DNA from 2 places in the Bacillus cereus group sp. MYBK79-1 genome. Region 2 is predicted to be linked to the other one. Evidence: riboswitches for the same ligand, from Rfam matches in the RefSeq annotation. Region 2 holds a riboswitch; the other holds the start of a gene.

Region 1 (7,145 bases), on a different contig from region 2:
TATCCTTCGCCATGTTCACCAAACCCAACACCAGGAGCAACTGCAACGTGTGCTTTTTCTAGTAAAATATTAGAAAATTGCTCAGAGGTATATCCTTCTGGTACAGGAAGCCATGCAAAGAATGAGCCGGTTGGAATGTTTACATTCCAGCCAATTGAGTGACAAGCTGAAACAAGAGCGTTTCTTCGAGATTCGTAATTATTTACAAGATCTATTACGCAAGACTGTGAACTTAATAGTGCTTCGCGGGCAGCATCTTGAACTGCACCAAAAATACTAACATACATATGATCTTGCAATAGGTTAATTGTTTCAATGACACTTTCATTCCCTACTGCAAAAGCGATACGCCATCCAGCCATATTGAAAGTTTTTGATAGAGTGTAAATTTCAATACCTGTATCTTTAGCACCGTCTGCTTGCAAGAAACTAACAGGTTTTTGACCATCGAATCCAATGGCACCGTAAGCAAAATCATGAACGACTAATATATTATGTTCATTAGCAAAATGAATGGTTTCATCAAAGAAATCTTTTGATGCAGTAGCACCAGTAGGATTATTTGGATAGTTTAAAAACATTAACTTTGCACGATCGGCAATAGAGTCATCAACTTTCGTATAATCTGGTAAAAAATTATTTTCTGCAAGTAGCGGCATTGTTTCAAATTGTGCTTTTGCTAAAGCAACTCCTGATAAATAATCTGGATAGCCTGGATCTGGAACGAGAATCGTATCACCAGGGTTTGTAAAACAAAGTGGTAATTCTACTAATCCAGCTTTTCCACCAAACAAAATAGCAACTTCTGTTTTGGGATTTACTACTACATCATATTCACGTTGATAGAATGTTGCCACGGCTTCTTTTAAACTTTCATGTCCGCGAAATGGCGGATATTTATGATGAATGGTCTTTTCTGCAGCATCTTGTAAAGCTTTTACGATATGCTGCGGTGTTGGTTGATCTGGATTACCTTGACCTAGATTAATAACATCGTGACCAGCTGCTACGACTTTGTTAACTTTTGCAACAAGTGAAGCGAAAAATTGTGTAGGCAATGATGTTACTATCTCAGAATGTTGAAATAATTTCATACTTTCCACCTCTTTTGAAAGTTGTTACAATTCTAGTGACAAATGATATAATCTTTCCAGTATTTTGTAAAGAAAAAATTAAGAATGGGGCTGACAAAATGAAAGTCGCATGTATTCAAATGGATATTGTCTTTGGAGATGTAGAAAAAAATATTGAGAATGCTAAAAATAAAATAAGCGAAGCGATGAAGGAAAGACCAGATGTTATTGTCTTACCAGAACTATGGACAACGGGATATGATTTAACGAGGCTTACTGAAATTGCAGATAGGGATGGATTGCAAACGAAAGAAAAGCTGAAAGAATGGTCGAAGCAATATGGTGTACATATTGTCGGTGGGTCTATAGCGAAGCAAACAGAGCAAGGTGTTACAAATACAATGTATGTTGTAACTAATAAAGGAGAACTAATTAATGAATATAGTAAAGTGCACTTATTTCAGCTTATGGATGAACATAAATATTTAATCGCTGGAAATAGTACAGGTGAATTTAAGCTAGATAATGTAGAGTGCGCCGGCACAATTTGTTATGACATTCGTTTTCCGGAGTGGATGCGCGTCCATACCGCTAAAGGTGCAAAAGTTTTATTTGTTGTAGCAGAATGGCCATTAGTTCGGTTAGCACATTGGCGTTTGTTATTGCAAGCAAGAGCAGTTGAAAATCAATGTTATGTTGTTGCATGTAATAGGGCAGGAAAGGATCCGAATAATGAGTTTGCCGGTCATTCTTTAATTGTCGATCCTTGGGGCGAAGTTGTTGTAGAAGCGAATAAAGAAGAATCCATTTTATTTGGAGAGCTTACTTTTGAGAAAATTAAAGAAGTACGCAAAGGAATTCCAGTTTTTGCAGATCGTCGTCCAGAATTATACAAATAAAATGTTGACAAGCGATTTTTATTCTTGGTATAGTCTTCAACATAAAGTTAAAAATTCTAAAAAATTATACAACTCTTATCAAGAGCAGGTGGAGGGATTTGGCCCGATGAAGCCCAGCAACCGACCGTAATACCATTGTGAAATGGGGCGTTTATGACGCCAAAAGGCACGGTGCTAATTCCAGCAGAAAGTAAAACTTTCTGGCAGATAAGAGGGGAGAAGGTAAACTTCAAACCTCTTTCTTAGTGGAAAGAGGTTTTTCTGTGTTAGAAAAACCTCTGAATTTAAAAGGGGGAGAAGACGATGGGATATTATTCATTAACTGAAACAACAGCTATACAATATGCGAAAGAACATGGTTATTTTGAAAAGAAAGCAAATGTAGTTTGTCATGAAATTGGAGATGGAAATTTAAATTACGTGTTCAAATTAGATGACGGAGAGAAGTCTATTATAATAAAACAAGCACTGCCGTATGCGAAAGTAGTTGGTGAGAGCTGGCCATTGTCTATAAAAAGAGCGACGATTGAAAGTAAAGCATTACAAATTTTTGCGAAGTATGTACCGGAATATGTGCCGGTAGTGTACAGTCATGATGAAGAGTTAGCAGTAACAGTCATCGAGGACTTATCAAGGCTAACAATTACAAGAAAAGGATTAATAGATGGAGAGGAGTACCCACTTTTATCCCAACATATTGGTCGTTTTCTAGCGCATGTTTTGTTTTATACTTCAGATTTCGGGTTAGAATCAGAAGAGAAAAGGGTACTAGAAGGTGCATTTGTAAACCCAGACCTTTGTAAGATTACAGAAGATTTAGTGTTTACAGATCCATTTGGTCATTACGATACGAATGATTATGAGCCAGAGTTACAACTAGCGGTTGATGAATTGTGGAGTGACAAAAATTTAAAGTTAAAAGTCGCACAATATAAATATAAATTTTTAACGAGAAAAGAAGCGCTTATTCACGGTGATTTACATACTGGTAGTATTTTTTCATCGCCTTCTGAAACGAAAGTGATTGATCCGGAATTTGCAACATATGGCCCATTTGGATTTGACCTTGGTCAATTTATTGCAAATCTATTATTAAATGCTCTATCTAGGGAAGAAGAACAGAGAAGTGTGCTATTTTTCCATATTGAGAAGACGTGGAGTTATTTTGTAGAAGCTTTTACGAAGTTATGGATTGGAGAAGGTGTAGAAGCATATACGAAAGAGAAACAATGGTTGCCAATTATTTTGCAAAATATTTTTACGGATGCAGTTGGATTCGTCGGATGTGAGCTTATCCGAAGAACAATTGGCTTAGCGCATGTAGCTGATTTAGATGAAATAGCAAATAAAGAAACGAGAATTCAAGCTAAGAAACAAGCGCTATTCTTAGGGAAAGAACTAATAAAATATGAATCTAAGAGCGCGGATATTCAACTGTTCCGAACGTTATTTCAACAGACAGTTTCTAGAGGGGTAAAAGCATGAGTACAATTGTTACTGTCCCGAGGTCTGTCAGTTGGAAAGGTGATGCCATTGCAGTATTAAATCAAACAAAGTTGCCGCATAGCACAGAATACAAAACGTTAACGACGATTGAAGAGGTATGGAAAAGTATTGTCATGCTAGAAGTACGAGGAGCACCTGCAATTGGAATTGTAGCTGCATTTGGTTTGGCGCTTGCATCAAAAAAATATAACACAGTACATATTGAAGAATTTCAAAAGAAATTTAATAGAGATTGCAATTATTTAGGAACGTCACGCCCGACAGCAGTTAATTTATTTTGGGCAATTGATCGTATGAGAGAATCGATTCGAGAAATCACTACAATAAAAGAAGCACACAAAATATTAGAAGAAGAAGCGCTTCGCATTCAAAAAGAAGATGAAACGGTATGCCGAAGTATTGGAGAACATGCATTATCATGTTTTAAAGACGGTGATAATATTTTAACAATTTGTAACGCTGGAAGTATTGCAACTGCTAGATATGGTACTGCATTAGCACCGTTTTATATGGGGAAAGAAAAAGGTGTACGTTTACATGCGTATGCGTGTGAAACGAGACCGGTTTTACAAGGCGGGCGTTTAACGACCTGGGAATTAAAACAGGCAAATATTAATGTAACACTTATTACAGATAATACGGCAGCTCATGCTATTCAAACGAAAGAAATAAACGCGATTATTGTAGGAGCGGACCGAATTGTCGCAAATGGAGATACTGCAAATAAAATCGGAACAATGAATTTAGCTATATTAGCAAAGTATTTCGATATCTCGTTCTATGTTGCAGCTCCGTTATCTACGTTTGATATTACGAAACAAACAGGTGCAGAAATTGTTATTGAAGAAAGGGATGAAACAGAAGTTACGAAAATGTTTGGAAAACAAGTGGCACCAATTGGAACTGATGTTTATAATCCTGCATTTGACGTAACGCCTAATGAATTAATTACAGGTATTATTACTGAAAAAGGGATTATACGCGGGGATTATAAACTGGAAATTGCATCATTATTTGAAAGACAAGCTAATATAAAATAGCTTGTCTTTTATGCCTAAATGTTTTCTTTTCTCTTATTTATAGAATGAAAGGGGGCAAAAAAGATGGAAGAGTGGATCAGGATGGTAGGTAATGTAGGGTTTCCGATTGTTGTAACATTATATTTACTCCATCGTATTGAAAGTAAATTAGATGGAGTAATTGTTGCAATCGAGAAACTCCCTAAACAATTACTAAAGTAGGAAGGTCCTCGCGATAGAAAGTAAAATAAAGTTTGCTCTTCGTGAGCAAACTTTATTTTTTATCCCGCTATTTGCGGGCAGTAAAAGCCTTCGCTTTATTGAGCAGTATAGCCACCATCGATAACAACGGCTTGCCCAGTTATACCCTTTGCTTTTTCGCTCGCTAAAAACATAGTATAATCAGCGATTTCTTGTACTTGTAATAAGCGCTTTTGTGGGACAAGTGGATAAATGACATCCTCTAAAACATTTTCAAGTGGTACATTTCGTGTTGTAGCTAAATCTTGTAGTTGATTACGTACAAGAGGGGTATCGACATAACCAGGACAAAGTGCATTAACGGTAATTCCGTGCGTAGCTCCTTCTAAAGCGGCAACTTTTGTTAATCCAATTACGCCATGCTTGGCGCTATTATAGGCAGCTTTTCCAGCAAATCCAACGAGGCCATTAATGGAAGCTACATTAATAATACGACCATACTTTTGCTTTTTCATGATCGGGAAGGCATGTTTAATTGCGATAAAAGGAGCGATTTGCATAATTTTAATAAGTAATTCGAACTTCTCGGTTGGAAAATCTTCAATTGGTGAAACGTGTTGCATTCCTGCGTTGTTAATTAATATATGTAATGAACCGAAATGAGTAACTGTTTGAGAAATTGCAGCTGTAATTTCTTCTTCAGATGTAACATCACATTTTAAACCGATAGCTTGATAGCCTTCTTTTTGTAATTGTTCAGCAGCTTCTTTTGCCCGTTCTTCAAGACGATCGGTAATAACAACTTTTGCACCTTCTTTTGCAAAAGCGTTTCCCATTTCATAACCAATACCACTTGCAGCACCTGTTAAAAAGACAACTCGATTTGTAACCATGATGAAAAACATCCCTTCGTAATAAAGTTCTCATATTGCTCTATTTAGAGAGGGGATAATAAAAATCCTGCAAAGATTTGGAAAAATATTGTTAGCTATCTTGCTTTACAAAATAGTCTCTGCTATACTATTTTGTAAAGCAAGATACTTACGCTTATCTATCTTGTAAAACAAGATAGTGGGAGGATTTGAATTATGTCGACAAGTCAAATGCTGAAAGGGATTTTAGAAGGATGCTTACTTGCTATTATTTCTGAAGGTGAAATATACGGTTATGAAATGAGTGAAAAGCTAGCGAAGTATGGCTTTACAATGGCGAGTGAGGGAAGTATTTATCCGTTATTAATACGAATGCAAAAGGAAGGATTAATAACAAGTGTAATGAAGGAATCTCCATCTGGCCCAAAGCGAAAATATTATACATTAACAGAAAAAGGCGAGGAAGCGCTTAATGAATTTATGGATCGCTGGGAAGCGATGCAAAGTAGTGTAGAGCGTCTACTTGAGGGGAAGGGGAGAAAAAAATAATGCTATCAAGTGAAGCACGAAAGTTTTTATTAGAAATGAGATTATTTTTAGCGGCAAAGGGTGTGAAAGAAAGAGATATTGAAAATTTTATAGAAGATGCAGAACTCCATTTAATCGAGGGTGATGGGAAAAGTGTAGAAGATATTTTCGGAAGCTCACCGAAAGAATATGCAAATGAACTTGTAAAAGTAATGGAAAAGGATAGACAGGAAACGTGGAAGCAAATTGGTTTTACAGTAATGAATATCGTATCGTTTTGGATTATTGCTTCTATCCTAATAGTAAATAACGGATTATTACAGATGTCACTTATTCAATGTGTTGGATATAGTTTGTCATTGATTTTAGTTGTTATGGGTCCAAATTTTCTACTTCGCAAAATGACCTTCGTAACAAGTTTTACAAAAACGTGGTTTTTTATGTGGTTTTTAGTTATGATTGCGCCAATGTTTTTAATAGGAGTTGTTACGATATTAGATGTAATATATCCTACAAAAATGTTTACATTCACCCAAACGCAAAGTTATATATTAGCTGGAGCTATTTTTATTATCACAGTAGCGATAAATATGTATTTTGAAGGATGGTTTAAAAACTTATATTTAATCATTCCGCTTTCTATTATGTTAGTGTTTAAAACATTTACATCAGAAGATCTTATGCCAATGTTATTTCAAATTATATGTTTATACGGAAGTTTGTTTATTTTAATTTTCCTTGAAATTATGCTGAAGACGAATAGAAGAGAATCGGTTAAATAAGGGAGGGGCTATCATGCAGATTTCTAAAGAAGGAGAAAAGTTTTTAATTGATACGAAAGTGTATTTAATAACAAAAGGAATTAAAGAAGAAGATGTGGATGCCTTTTTAGAAGATGCAGAACTTCATTTAATAGAAGGTGAGAAAGAAGGAAAGACGGTAAAGGATATATTTGGTGATTCACCAAAAGAGTATGCGAAAGAGTTGGCGAAAGAGATGGAGAAGGATAAAAGCGGGAGTATAAAGAGCATTTTAGGAATGATAATT
Region 2 (11,155 bases):
AATCCGACAACGTACGTGTGGGGACCACCTGGAACAGGGAAGTCTTACAATTTATCACGTATTATTTCAGCGCATTATCAAAAGGGAAAATCGGTACTTGTATTAGCTCATAGTAATGCAGCAGTGGACGTATTAATGAGTGAAGTAACGAAGCAAATTGAGAAGAAAAAGAAATGGACGCCTGGTGAAATTGTTCGTTACGGTTATAGCCAGCATGATCATATACGAAATCATGAAACGTTACTTGCGTCGAAGTTAGTTGAAACGACGAACGGATCTTGGGGAGAAGAAAGACTCTATTTAGAAGAAACACGCCAAGATCTTCGTGAAAAGATTTTATCATATAAAGCGACTTCTGCTGATAAGAAGCGTATACAAGAGATTGAAAGTGATCTTCGAAAGCAAAAAGCGAAAATTAAAGAAGTAGAAAAAGAATACATTGAAAATGCGAAAGTAATCGGCGCAACGTTATCGAAATGTGCCATTGATTCACTTATTTATGAGCGTACATTTGATTTAGTTGTAGTAGATGAAGTGAGTATGGCATATGTTCCGCAAATTGCATTAGCGGCTTCACTTGGGAAACGCATCGTCGTATGTGGGGACTTTTTGCAGTTACCTCCAATTGCGATGGCGAACCATGAACTCGTTCGAAAATGGCTCGGGGAAGGTATGTTTTACCATGCCGGAATTGTTGAGTCTGTCAATAAATCAGAAGCACATCCGAACCTCTTTATGCTGCAGGAACAAAGACGTATGCATGCGGATATATCGAAGTTTACAAATTCATTTATTTATAAAAATAGAGTGTATGATCATCCGTCTGTTTCAGAGCGTACAGAACTTGCGCAATTGCAACCGTTCGCAAATGAGGCAAGTGTTTTATTTGATACGAGTTTAATGGGAGCCTTTTCTTTAAAAGACGCTGCTTCTGGATCTCGTTTTAATATTATGTCTGGTTTAGTAGCGATGCAAATGATGTTAATCGGACTGTTAGATGGTGTTCAATCGATCGGTGTTGTTACACCTTACAGGGCACAATCCCGCTTTTTATCAACGTGTATTAGAGAAATGTTGCAGAGAACGAAATATCAAAACATACCAGTTTTAGCGGCGACAGTTCATAAGTTTCAAGGGTCTGAAAGAGATATGATGATATTTGATACAGTCGATAGTTATCCGCAAGAACGACCTGGCGTGTTATTCTTTGACCATAAAAACCATCGCCTCGTCAACGTTGCAGTGACGAGAGCGAGAGGAAAGTTCATTCAATTATCAGATTGCCATTATATGCGTAAAAACCTTTCGAGAAAACAAGCGTTATCACAATTAACAGCTCATATAGAACGTCACGGAGATGTGTATGATCGCACGACATCAAGACAATTGTGGGAACGAAAAATTTCGAAACGTTTACGCTGGTTTATGGAAATGAATCTTGAAGAGCCGAAAGGATTATTGAAAGATATTTTAGCCGCAAAACGAAAAATCATTATTTCACTACCAAGTACAAAGCAAGTGGATAAACGAGTATGGCAAGCGTTAATGCGTACAAATGCGCAAATAACGGTGTATAGTGATGGACCAGTTCCATTGAAAAACGTAAAGTTACAAAGGCAAAATAAAGCATTCCCGTTTATCGTAATCGATGATGAAATCTTTTGGGCAGGCGCACCGCTCACATCACAAATGATATTTGAAGGTAGTACGGAATTTCCGTACGTATGTGCAAGACTGCAAGCACCAGAAACAATTGGTGTACTAAAAGGATTTTTAGATATTCGGTAAATTCGGATAGGAATTCATTGACTTTTACCTGGAATGAACTTAGAATAAAAATAATTTAATATAATTTTATGAAAATTCTTATCACGAGAGGTGGAGGGACTGGCCCTATGATACCTCGGCAGCGGATTCTTTATGAATACTGTGCCAATTCCAGCAAGGTAACTTGAAAGATAAGAAAGAAGCTCATTTTGACTGTATATGCAGAAGCCTCTTTCTATCTTTTAGAAAGAGGCTTTTTTACGTGAAAATAAAAGGAGGAAGAACAATGGGAGCGACTGGAGTAACGTCACAAAGAAAAACAATTGAAGAGAGTATAGAAAGAAATAAGGAAAAGTACATAGAAACAAGTCATAATATTCATGCGAATCCGGAGATCGGTAATCAAGAGTTTTACGCATCAAGAACGTTAAGTTTATTGCTAGGGAGTGCAGGATTTCAATTGCAGCACAATATAGCTGGACATGAAACAGGATTTATTGCGCGGAAAAGTTCAGGAAAGCAAGGGCCAGTTATCGCGTTTTTAGCTGAGTATGACGCTTTACCCGGGCTCGGTCATGCGTGTGGTCACAATTTAATTGGGACAATTAGCGTTGCGGCAGCAATCGCATTATCAGAAACGCTTGAAGAAATTGGAGGAGAAGTTGTCGTGTTTGGAACACCAGCTGAAGAAGGAGGACCAAACGGTAGTGCAAAAGCGAGTTATGTAAAGGCTGGTTTGTTTAAAGATATTGATGCGGCGCTTATGATTCATCCGAGCGGAAAAACAGCGACAACGAGTCCTTCACTAGCAGTCGATCCACTTGATTTTCATTTCTACGGAAAAACCGCTCACGCTGCAGCTTCACCAGAAGAAGGAATTAACGCATTAGATGCAATTATCCAGCTGTACAACAGTATTAACGCACTTCGCCAACAGCTTCCGTCAGATGTAAGAATTCATGGTGTTATTACAGAGGGCGGAAAAGCACCTAACATTATTCCTGACTACGCCGCAGCAAGGTTCTTTATTCGTGCAGCAACGAGACAGAGATGTGGGGAAGTAACAGAAAAAGTAAGAAATATCGCTGAGGGAGCAGCATTAGCAACAGGCACAAAAGTAAAAATCCATCAATTCCAAAATGAAATCGATGAACTACTCGTAACAAAAACATATAACGACGTCGTAGCCGAAGAACTAGAATTACAAGGTGAAGACGTAAACCGTAAAGAAAGAGTTGGAATCGGATCAACGGACGCAGGAAACGTAAGCCAAGTCGTACCGACCATTCACCCGTACATTAAAATCGGCCCAGATGACTTAATTGCGCATACGAATGAATTTAGAGAAGCAGCACGTTCAGAACTTGGAGACAAAGCGTTAATTACATCAGCAAAAGCACTAGCAAATACGGCGTATCGATTAATTACGGAAGAAGGATTGTTAGATAAGGTGAAGGAGGAGTTTAAAGAGGCGCAGAGGAATCAGGGATAGATAAAAAAAGGAGTGAATTTGACGAGGGAAATGAAAAACTTACGTTTTTCATTTCGTAAAACATATGCACAATGCAAAAAGGCGGCCTTTCGTTCAAACTTGAACGGAAAGTCGCCTGTTTCTTATGCTTTTTTACCTTGTTTCTTTCATTTATGAGAAAACTTATGCTTTACATTTCTATACAAAATCAAATAAAATATTCATTAATGAATAGATTGAATTTTCTTAATTTTGAACGGTGGTGAAAAATTGTTATATACAGAATTTATTTCTGAAACAGAGACGATATTGGAATCTTTAATGGATGATTTAATCGTAACAGATGTAAATGGGACGATTCTAAAAGCGACACAATTTACCGCTGATAGATATGGAATTAAGTATGAAAGTTTAATCGGTGCTTCTATTTATGAATTGGAACGAACAGGTATTATTACTCCGATTGTGACACCGTTAATCATACAAAAAAAAGAGAAAATCACAGTTGTTCAGCTTACAAAGACAGGTAATAAATTGCTAGTAACGGGAGTACCCCTATTGGATGAGGAAGGCGAAGTATATCGAGTTGTAAGCTACTCTTATGATGTTTCGGATTTGATAGAAATTCAGAAATATTTAGATCATATGCAAGAGGAACTGGAACGTGTGAAAGAGGAAGCTCAACTTGCACTGCGTGAAAAAATTACATCAGTAGGGTTAATTGCCGATGATCCTGCTATGTATAAAGCAATGGAGACAATACATCAAGTTGCAGAGGTGGATGTAAATACAGTTCTACTTGGAGAATCAGGAGTAGGAAAAACAGCTATTGCTCGTTATATTCATGATAAAAGTCCAAGAACATATGGACCTTTTATTGAAGTCAATTGTGCTGCTATACCTGAGTCTTTATTTGAGGCTGAATTCTTTGGGTACGAAGCTGGCTCTTTTACAGGGGCGAAAAAAAATGGAAAACCCGGATTTGCAGAACTTGCTCATGGGGGAACTTTGTTTCTTGATGAAGTAGGAGAGCTTTCACTTGAACAACAAGTAAAACTTCTTAAGCTAATTGAAGAAAGACAATTTTATCGAGTTGGTGGAACAAAGCTGAAGAATGCAGATTTTCGGCTTATTGTCGCAACAAATCGTGATTTAGAAGAGCTGGTAGAGAATAAAAAATTTAGACAAGATTTATATTTTCGTTTATACGTTGTACCAATTTTGATTCCTCCATTACGTGAACGACCTCAAGATATTATGAATTTGATTTATTTATTTTTGAATAAATTTTGTACTCAATATAAAAGGGAGAGGGAATTGGATCAGGCGGTCATACAAATTTTATTACAGCAAAAGTGGAAAGGAAATGTAAGAGAATTAATGAATATAATAGAACGGCTCGTGATTACATCACATTCAAAGCTTATTACGATTGAAAATATACCAGATTACTATAAATCTAAGAGTGGTGATGAATTCGTTACAAAATCGTCTCAAACTCTTACAGAAATACTAGAAATGGTAGAGAAGCAAGTATTATTGGATGCTAAGAGAAAATATAAAACGACTGTGAAAATAGCAGAGAATTTAGCGATAAGTCAGCCCTCTGTAGTAAGAAAATTGAAGAAGTATAAGATAAATTGAAGTTATGAATTGTGAGAAGATGGATGAAATATTTTCGTCCATCTTCTTCTTTTTTCTAAATTGGCATGATAGTTGCATTAATAAACAATACAAAGGAGGAGAGAACATTGCCTTATATCAATACTTATTTTCAATGCTTTAAGATTTAGCACAAGAAAAATAAGTAGGGGATAAATTGATAAGTCAACCTTTATGAGTATGAGGCAAAGAATATCCTAATGTAAGATTTATTTTATTTAAAGTTGTAGAAAAATAAATGGTAGGAGTGAGAAGATGTATAAACCTAAGGACTCTGCTATGTCACCTCGTTTTTGTGGAGTGAAAACGTTTATGAGACTAGAACAAAAAAATACTACTGAAAATGTAGATTTTGCAGTGCTAGGAATTCCTTTTGATACTGCACAGTCGTATCGTGTGGGAGCGCGTTTAGGACCGAATCATATTCGGAATTTTTCAAGTTTATTACGTCCATATAATCCAGATCAGGCAATTGATATTTTTGATTATTGTTCAGGGGTAGACTATGGAGATTTAGATATTGTACCTGGTAATATTCATCGTACATATGACAATATCGTAGAAGGTTTAACACCTTTATTAGAAAAAAGGATTGTACCTATTATATTAGGCGGGGATCATTCTATTTCATTAGGAAATTTAAGAGCATTCGCAAAGAAATTTGGCCCTATAGCTCTTGTTCATTTTGATTCGCATAGTGATACATGGGATCATTACTATGGGGAAAAATATATGCATGGAACTCCATTTCGACGGGCGGTTGAAGAAGGGCTTATTAATGTCGATCATTCTATTCAAGTAGGAATGCGTGGTCCTTTGTATGGACCAAATGATATAGAGGATGCAAGAGAGTTAGGTTTTGAAGTTATCCCAATGAGAGAAGTGCGGAAAATTGGATATACAGAAGTGTTACGGAGAATTCATGAACGAGTAAAGGATGCAGTGACTTTCGTTTCATTTGATATTGATTTTATAGATCCTGCATACGCACCCGGAACGGGAACGCCTGAAATTGGTGGACCTACAACGATTGAAGCAGTGGAACTTATGCAAGGATTAGATGGATTACATATTGCTGGATTTGACTTAGTCGAAGTGTTACCTGCGTATGATAGTGGAGAAATTACAGCAATTGCAGCATCAAGTATTGCATATGAAATGATTACTCTTGTAGCGATGCAAAAAAGACGTAATTTAGTAAGGCTAAAATAGTATGTATTGTAAAGGAGGATGTTATGAATACAGTAGATATATTACTAATGGCTGGTTATTTTATAATTATTATTGGTATTGGTTTTATAGGGGCAAGGAAAGCAAAAACATCTGAAGATTTTATGGTTGCTGGTCGTAGTTTAGGTTTAGTAATGTATCTAGCTTGTTTAGCCGCAGTAATTCTTGGTGGGGCATCTACAATTGGAACTGCAAGATTAGGATATGAATTTGGTATTTCAGGGATATGGCTCGTTGTTATGATTGGAATCGGAATTATTCTATTAGGAATATTTTTAGTGAAGAGAGTATCAAGATTTAAAATCATTACAATCAGTGAACTGTTAGGGTTACGTTTTAATTCACAAACAAGAGTAATTACTTCATTAATTACATTTATATATGTAACGATGATTACTGTAACGCAAGTAATTGGAATGGGGACTATATTAAATGTACTACTAGGGTGGGATATTAAACTTTGTATGTTATTAGGCGGTAGTGTAGTTGTTATGTATACATTACTGGGAGGCATGTGGTCTGTAACGATGACCGATATATTTCAATTTATTGTAATGACAATTGGAGTATTTGCAATTATGTTACCTCTTAGTTTAGAGAAGGCTGGAGGTTGGTCTGCTCTTCAAGAAAAATTACCACATAGTTATTTTGAAATAGCCAACATTGGTGGAGATAAAATTTTCTCGTACTTTCTCTTATATTGTTTAGGGGTACTAATCGGCCAAGATATATGGCAGCGGATTTTTACTGCCAAGACTGTAGGGATTGCGAAAAAAGGTACAATTGGCGCAGGGGTATACTGTCTTTTATATGCTGTTGCAATCAGTATAATTGGTATGTGCGCTGCTGTAGTTTTTCCGAATTTAAGTGATCCACAAAGTGCGTTTATAACAATGGCCATTACAATTTTACCAGTAGGCTTATTAGGGATTGTCATTGCAAGTGTTGTTTCAGCTCTTATGTCAACTGCATCTGCAACACTATTAGCGTCTTCAACATTAATTGTAAACGACATAATAAAAAGTACTACATCTAAGAATATGAGTGAAAAGGCTGTAATTAGAACTTCAAGAATTTTAACATTAATTATCGGAATATTCGTAATAATTAGTGCTGTCTGGATTCAGGATGTTATTGTAGCGTTAGATGTTGCATATGCAATATTATCTGGATCGGTATTCTTTCCGATAATTTTAGGGCTGTTTTGGAAACGCGTAACAGACAAAGCGGCATTTTACTCTATTATTTTAAGTGCAATTGTCACGATAGTTGGTTTAATTGTACAAGGTCTTTCGGCTACAGATCCAATCTTATATGGGATGGTATGTAGTGTTTTATCAATTTTCATCATTTCGTATTTAACGTCACCAGAATTTGAAAAATATGAAGAGTGGAAAGAACAGCACACAAATGCAGATGCAGATGCATAAGCAGATGAATCAATGATTTTTATATGCAATGGGAAACTGATGTACAATGATAAGGAGGAGTTCAAATGACTACAAATTGGAATCATTTAATTGAAAGAATGCCACAATTACTAGCACCAAGTATGGCAAAAGACCATCCGAATTTACCGGTCGTGAAAGAAGAAGGATGTTATTATTTTGGGCTAGATGGGAGGAAATACCTTGATTTTACATCAGGTATTGCAACGACCAATGTTGGACATCGTCACCCAAAGGTCGTACAAGCAATTAAGGATAGTGCAGAGTGTCTGACTCACGGCCCATCTGGAGTTATCATGTATGAGTCAATTTTACGTCTTGCGGAAGAACTTGGGAAGGTATTGCCTCCTAAGTTAGATTGTTTCTTTTTTGCAAATAGTGGTACAGAAGCGATTGAAGGGGCGATTAAGTTAGCAAAGTATGTGACAAAAAGACCGTATGTTATTTCTTTTTTAGGGTGTTTCCATGGGCGATCAATGGGGGCATTAAGTGTAACAACTTCCAAAAGTAAATATCGTAAGTTTTTGCAACCTAATGGGCTAACGTATCAAATTCCATATGCAAATATTAAAGATTGTCCGGAAGGGATTGATCCTGAGAAGCACTGTGTTGAAAAACTAGAAAGAGATTTTGAAACTCTGTTTAATCATCAAGTTACACCAGAAGAAGTTGCATGTGTAATTGTAGAGCCTGTGCTAGGGGAAGGGGGATATATTGTTCCACCAGCTGAGTGGCTAAAGAAAGTTCGTGAAATTTGTAATCAGCATGGAATTCTATTAATCTTTGATGAAGTACAAACAGGATTTGGTCGTACAGGTGAATGGTTTGCAGCACAAACATTTGGAGTAACACCAGATATTATGGCAATCGCAAAAGGAATTGCATCAGGATTACCTCTTAGTGCAACGGTTGCGTCAAAAGAGTTGATGCAGGAGTGGCCATTAGGAACACATGGTACAACTTTCGGAGGGAATCCAATTGCATGTGCAGCGGCATTGGCAACTATTGAGGTAATGAAAGAAGAACGGCTGGTTGAAAATGCGAAAGAAATGGGTGCTTACGCAGTTCAGAAATTGTATAACTTAAAACAAAAACATTCTGTTATTGGAAGTATACGAGCAGTTGGGTTAATGATTGGAATTGAAATTATTAGCCCTGAAACAGGTACACCTAATGGTGAGGGATTATTTAAAATATTAGACATCGCATTAAAAAAAGGTGTACTATTTTACTTCTGTGGAAATTCAAGTGAAGTAATTCGAATGATTCCACCGCTTTCTATAAACAAAGATCAGATTGATGATGGGTTAGCAATTTTAGATGAGGCACTTACAGAATATGAGGAAGAGTTGAAGGTTTTTGTGTAGAATTAAAAAATAATAGATTTCGTTATATTGAGGGAGAAAAAGGAGGAGAATGGTATAGTACATTATGTAAATGGCATCCATTTGTTTTGAAAATAAAAGAAGTAGGTTGGGGATGTCCTAATGAGAACTATAAGACTGAATTGATGGTTTCCGAGTAGTTACATATATATCCTAAAGCAAGCTTTATTGTTATAACAATAAAGCTTGCTTTAATTCCTTGCAGATATCTTAAAAACAAAGGATGGGAAACTGTTTTTATAAAATAACAAAAATAAAGGTGAAAATGATTATACTAATACTTTGAAGTCGTCCGAGACACCACCTAGAATTAGTACAATCATTATACATGAAAAAAGCGAAAGCTTCCTCGATTGGACTACTCCCTTTTTTTATGAGATTTTTGAGAAAAAGTCCATGCCCATCAATTCGTTTTGCATTTGAATATCGAAAAAATAGTGACAAACAATAATACGAAAACACCATTAGAGATAGATAAAGTAGTTAATTGGATTAAGAAGAAAAAATATTTCAACATCGTAAATTAAAGAGTGAGAATCAAAGAGTGTATACGCTCAAGGAAGAGGATTATGAGGGTAATTATGAACCTAAAATTGAACAAGGGTATACAGTGCTAAAAATGAGTAAAGTTCTCTATGAAAATCAAGGGAACGTATTGAAGAATATTGAATTTTTACAATCAAAAATTTTAGAAATTTGGTCCTCACCTGATGAATTTTTTAACGAGGGAATAGGCTATTGTATAGTTTTTGACAATATGATTGTAAGTGTATGTTTTTCAGGGTTCGTTTTTGAAAATATACACTGTATAGATATTGAAACGATAGAAGGTCATCAAGGGAGAAAGTTAGCTCAAACGATAGCTCATAGTTTTGTAAAAGAATGTTTGGAGAATAATATCATTCCATATTGGTCCTGCATGGAAATTAATAAGCCTTCTGTGGCCGTTGTAGAAAATGTAGGTTTTTCAAATGTGTTTAATTATGTAGGTTATTATTTTCCGTTTGAGTAAATGAAGTGTATTTTACAAACCTATCATCGAGGGTTTTTACATGAAAGGAGAATAGTATGAAACACATAATAAAAGACGTAGTAATAAATTATTTTAAAGAAATTCATACATTAGTAGTGGAAGAAGAACTACATAAGAACAGTTGGCATACAGATCTACACTATAAAATCATCGTAAATGGAAATCGGTATTCCGCACGGTTTATAAATAGCGATCGAACAAGCAATCCGGCCTTTGGGACGTTATCAAATGAACAATTGAAAGAGCAAGTACGGTTTACGTATTATTTACGAGAGCATGGAATTCCATTTATGCAGATTAAAGAGAATAGGGCGGGAGAGTCATTTACATTTGTTACTTGGAATGATGAACAGTACCGGTTTGTATTATCTACTTGGATTGAAGGAGAACATATTACTCATTGTACAGAAACGATGGCAGAAGTCTTCGGAAAGGAAGCAAGAAAGGTACATGATATTTCTAGTACATTTCAAAGCTCGATTTTTCAAAAGAAATCTCATTTGGGCGTTTTATTGCACCAATAATGATTGTATTTTCTACATGGCTATCTCCAATTGTTGTGTTCGGAATTATATTACTTTGTACCCTTGTTAGTGCAGTTCTCTATGTGAAAGTATTTCGTATGATTTCAAATACAAACATACATAATTCTACAAAATAGCCCTGTTATGCAGGGTATTTTGTAATTTGAGAACTTAAAAGTTCTGTTAAGGGAAAGAAGAGAAGAATATATTAATCAAAAAAAATTGATTAACTGGTTGCATAAAGAACTCAACAACGTATATACTATAAACATCAAAAAAAGTTGATGAAGGGAGAGTGAACTAAAATGGCACAAGATTTTCAGTTATATGAGAAAAAGTTTAAAGCATTAGCGGATCAGAAGCGTTTAGAGATTATGTATGAACTTTGCCAGCGAGGCCAGACTTGTGTATGTGATTTAACAGAGATTTTTGAAATGACGCAATCGAAGTTGTCCTATCATTTAAAGATCTTGTTAGATGCTGGTTTAATTGTAAAAGAAACAAAAGGTACGTGGAGTTATTATGATTTAAATGATGCGGAAGTAAATAATTTATTATCAGAAGAATTATGCTGTATTTTTAGAAAAACAGGCAAAGGTAGTTGTTGTTAAAATTTTATACTATTAATCAAAAAA

What was found. Region 2 has a riboswitch for S-adenosylmethionine ahead of ACTFOB_RS22335 (M20 family metallopeptidase). Riboswitches for the same ligand answer to the same signal wherever they lie in the genome.
Positions count from the first base shown of each region.
Region 1: linked by a shared signal. The riboswitch ahead of mtnK (S-methyl-5-thioribose kinase) and the one ahead of ACTFOB_RS22335 (M20 family metallopeptidase) in region 2 are both predicted to bind S-adenosylmethionine.

Region 1 covers NZ_JBQAEO010000005.1:8,855-15,999, forward strand. Annotated here, with positions in the region: gene ACTFOB_RS10445 (pyridoxal phosphate-dependent aminotransferase) at 1-1,094, opposite strand, end outside; gene ACTFOB_RS10450 (carbon-nitrogen family hydrolase) at 1,109-1,972, shown strand; SAM riboswitch class I at 2,045-2,186, shown strand; gene mtnK (S-methyl-5-thioribose kinase) at 2,276-3,457, shown strand; gene mtnA (S-methyl-5-thioribose-1-phosphate isomerase) at 3,454-4,518, shown strand; gene ACTFOB_RS10465 (YvrJ family protein) at 4,582-4,719, shown strand; gene ACTFOB_RS10470 (3-hydroxybutyrate dehydrogenase) at 4,815-5,591, opposite strand; gene ACTFOB_RS10475 (PadR family transcriptional regulator) at 5,787-6,119, shown strand; gene ACTFOB_RS10480 (DUF1129 domain-containing protein) at 6,119-6,880, shown strand; gene ACTFOB_RS10485 (DUF1129 domain-containing protein) at 6,894-7,145, shown strand, end outside.
Region 2 covers NZ_JBQAEO010000018.1:66,547-77,701, forward strand. Annotated here, with positions in the region: gene ACTFOB_RS22330 (AAA domain-containing protein) at 1-1,788, shown strand, start outside; SAM riboswitch class I at 1,864-1,965, shown strand; gene ACTFOB_RS22335 (M20 family metallopeptidase) at 2,054-3,259, shown strand; gene ACTFOB_RS22340 (sigma-54 interaction domain-containing protein) at 3,509-4,882, shown strand; gene speB (agmatinase) at 5,156-6,112, shown strand; gene ACTFOB_RS22350 (sodium:solute symporter) at 6,136-7,560, shown strand; gene ACTFOB_RS22355 (aspartate aminotransferase family protein) at 7,626-8,945, shown strand; partial or broken gene ACTFOB_RS22360 (GNAT family N-acetyltransferase) at 9,463-9,975, shown strand; partial or broken gene ACTFOB_RS22365 (aminoglycoside phosphotransferase family protein) at 10,032-10,499, shown strand; gene arsR (arsenical resistance operon transcriptional regulator ArsR) at 10,826-11,131, shown strand.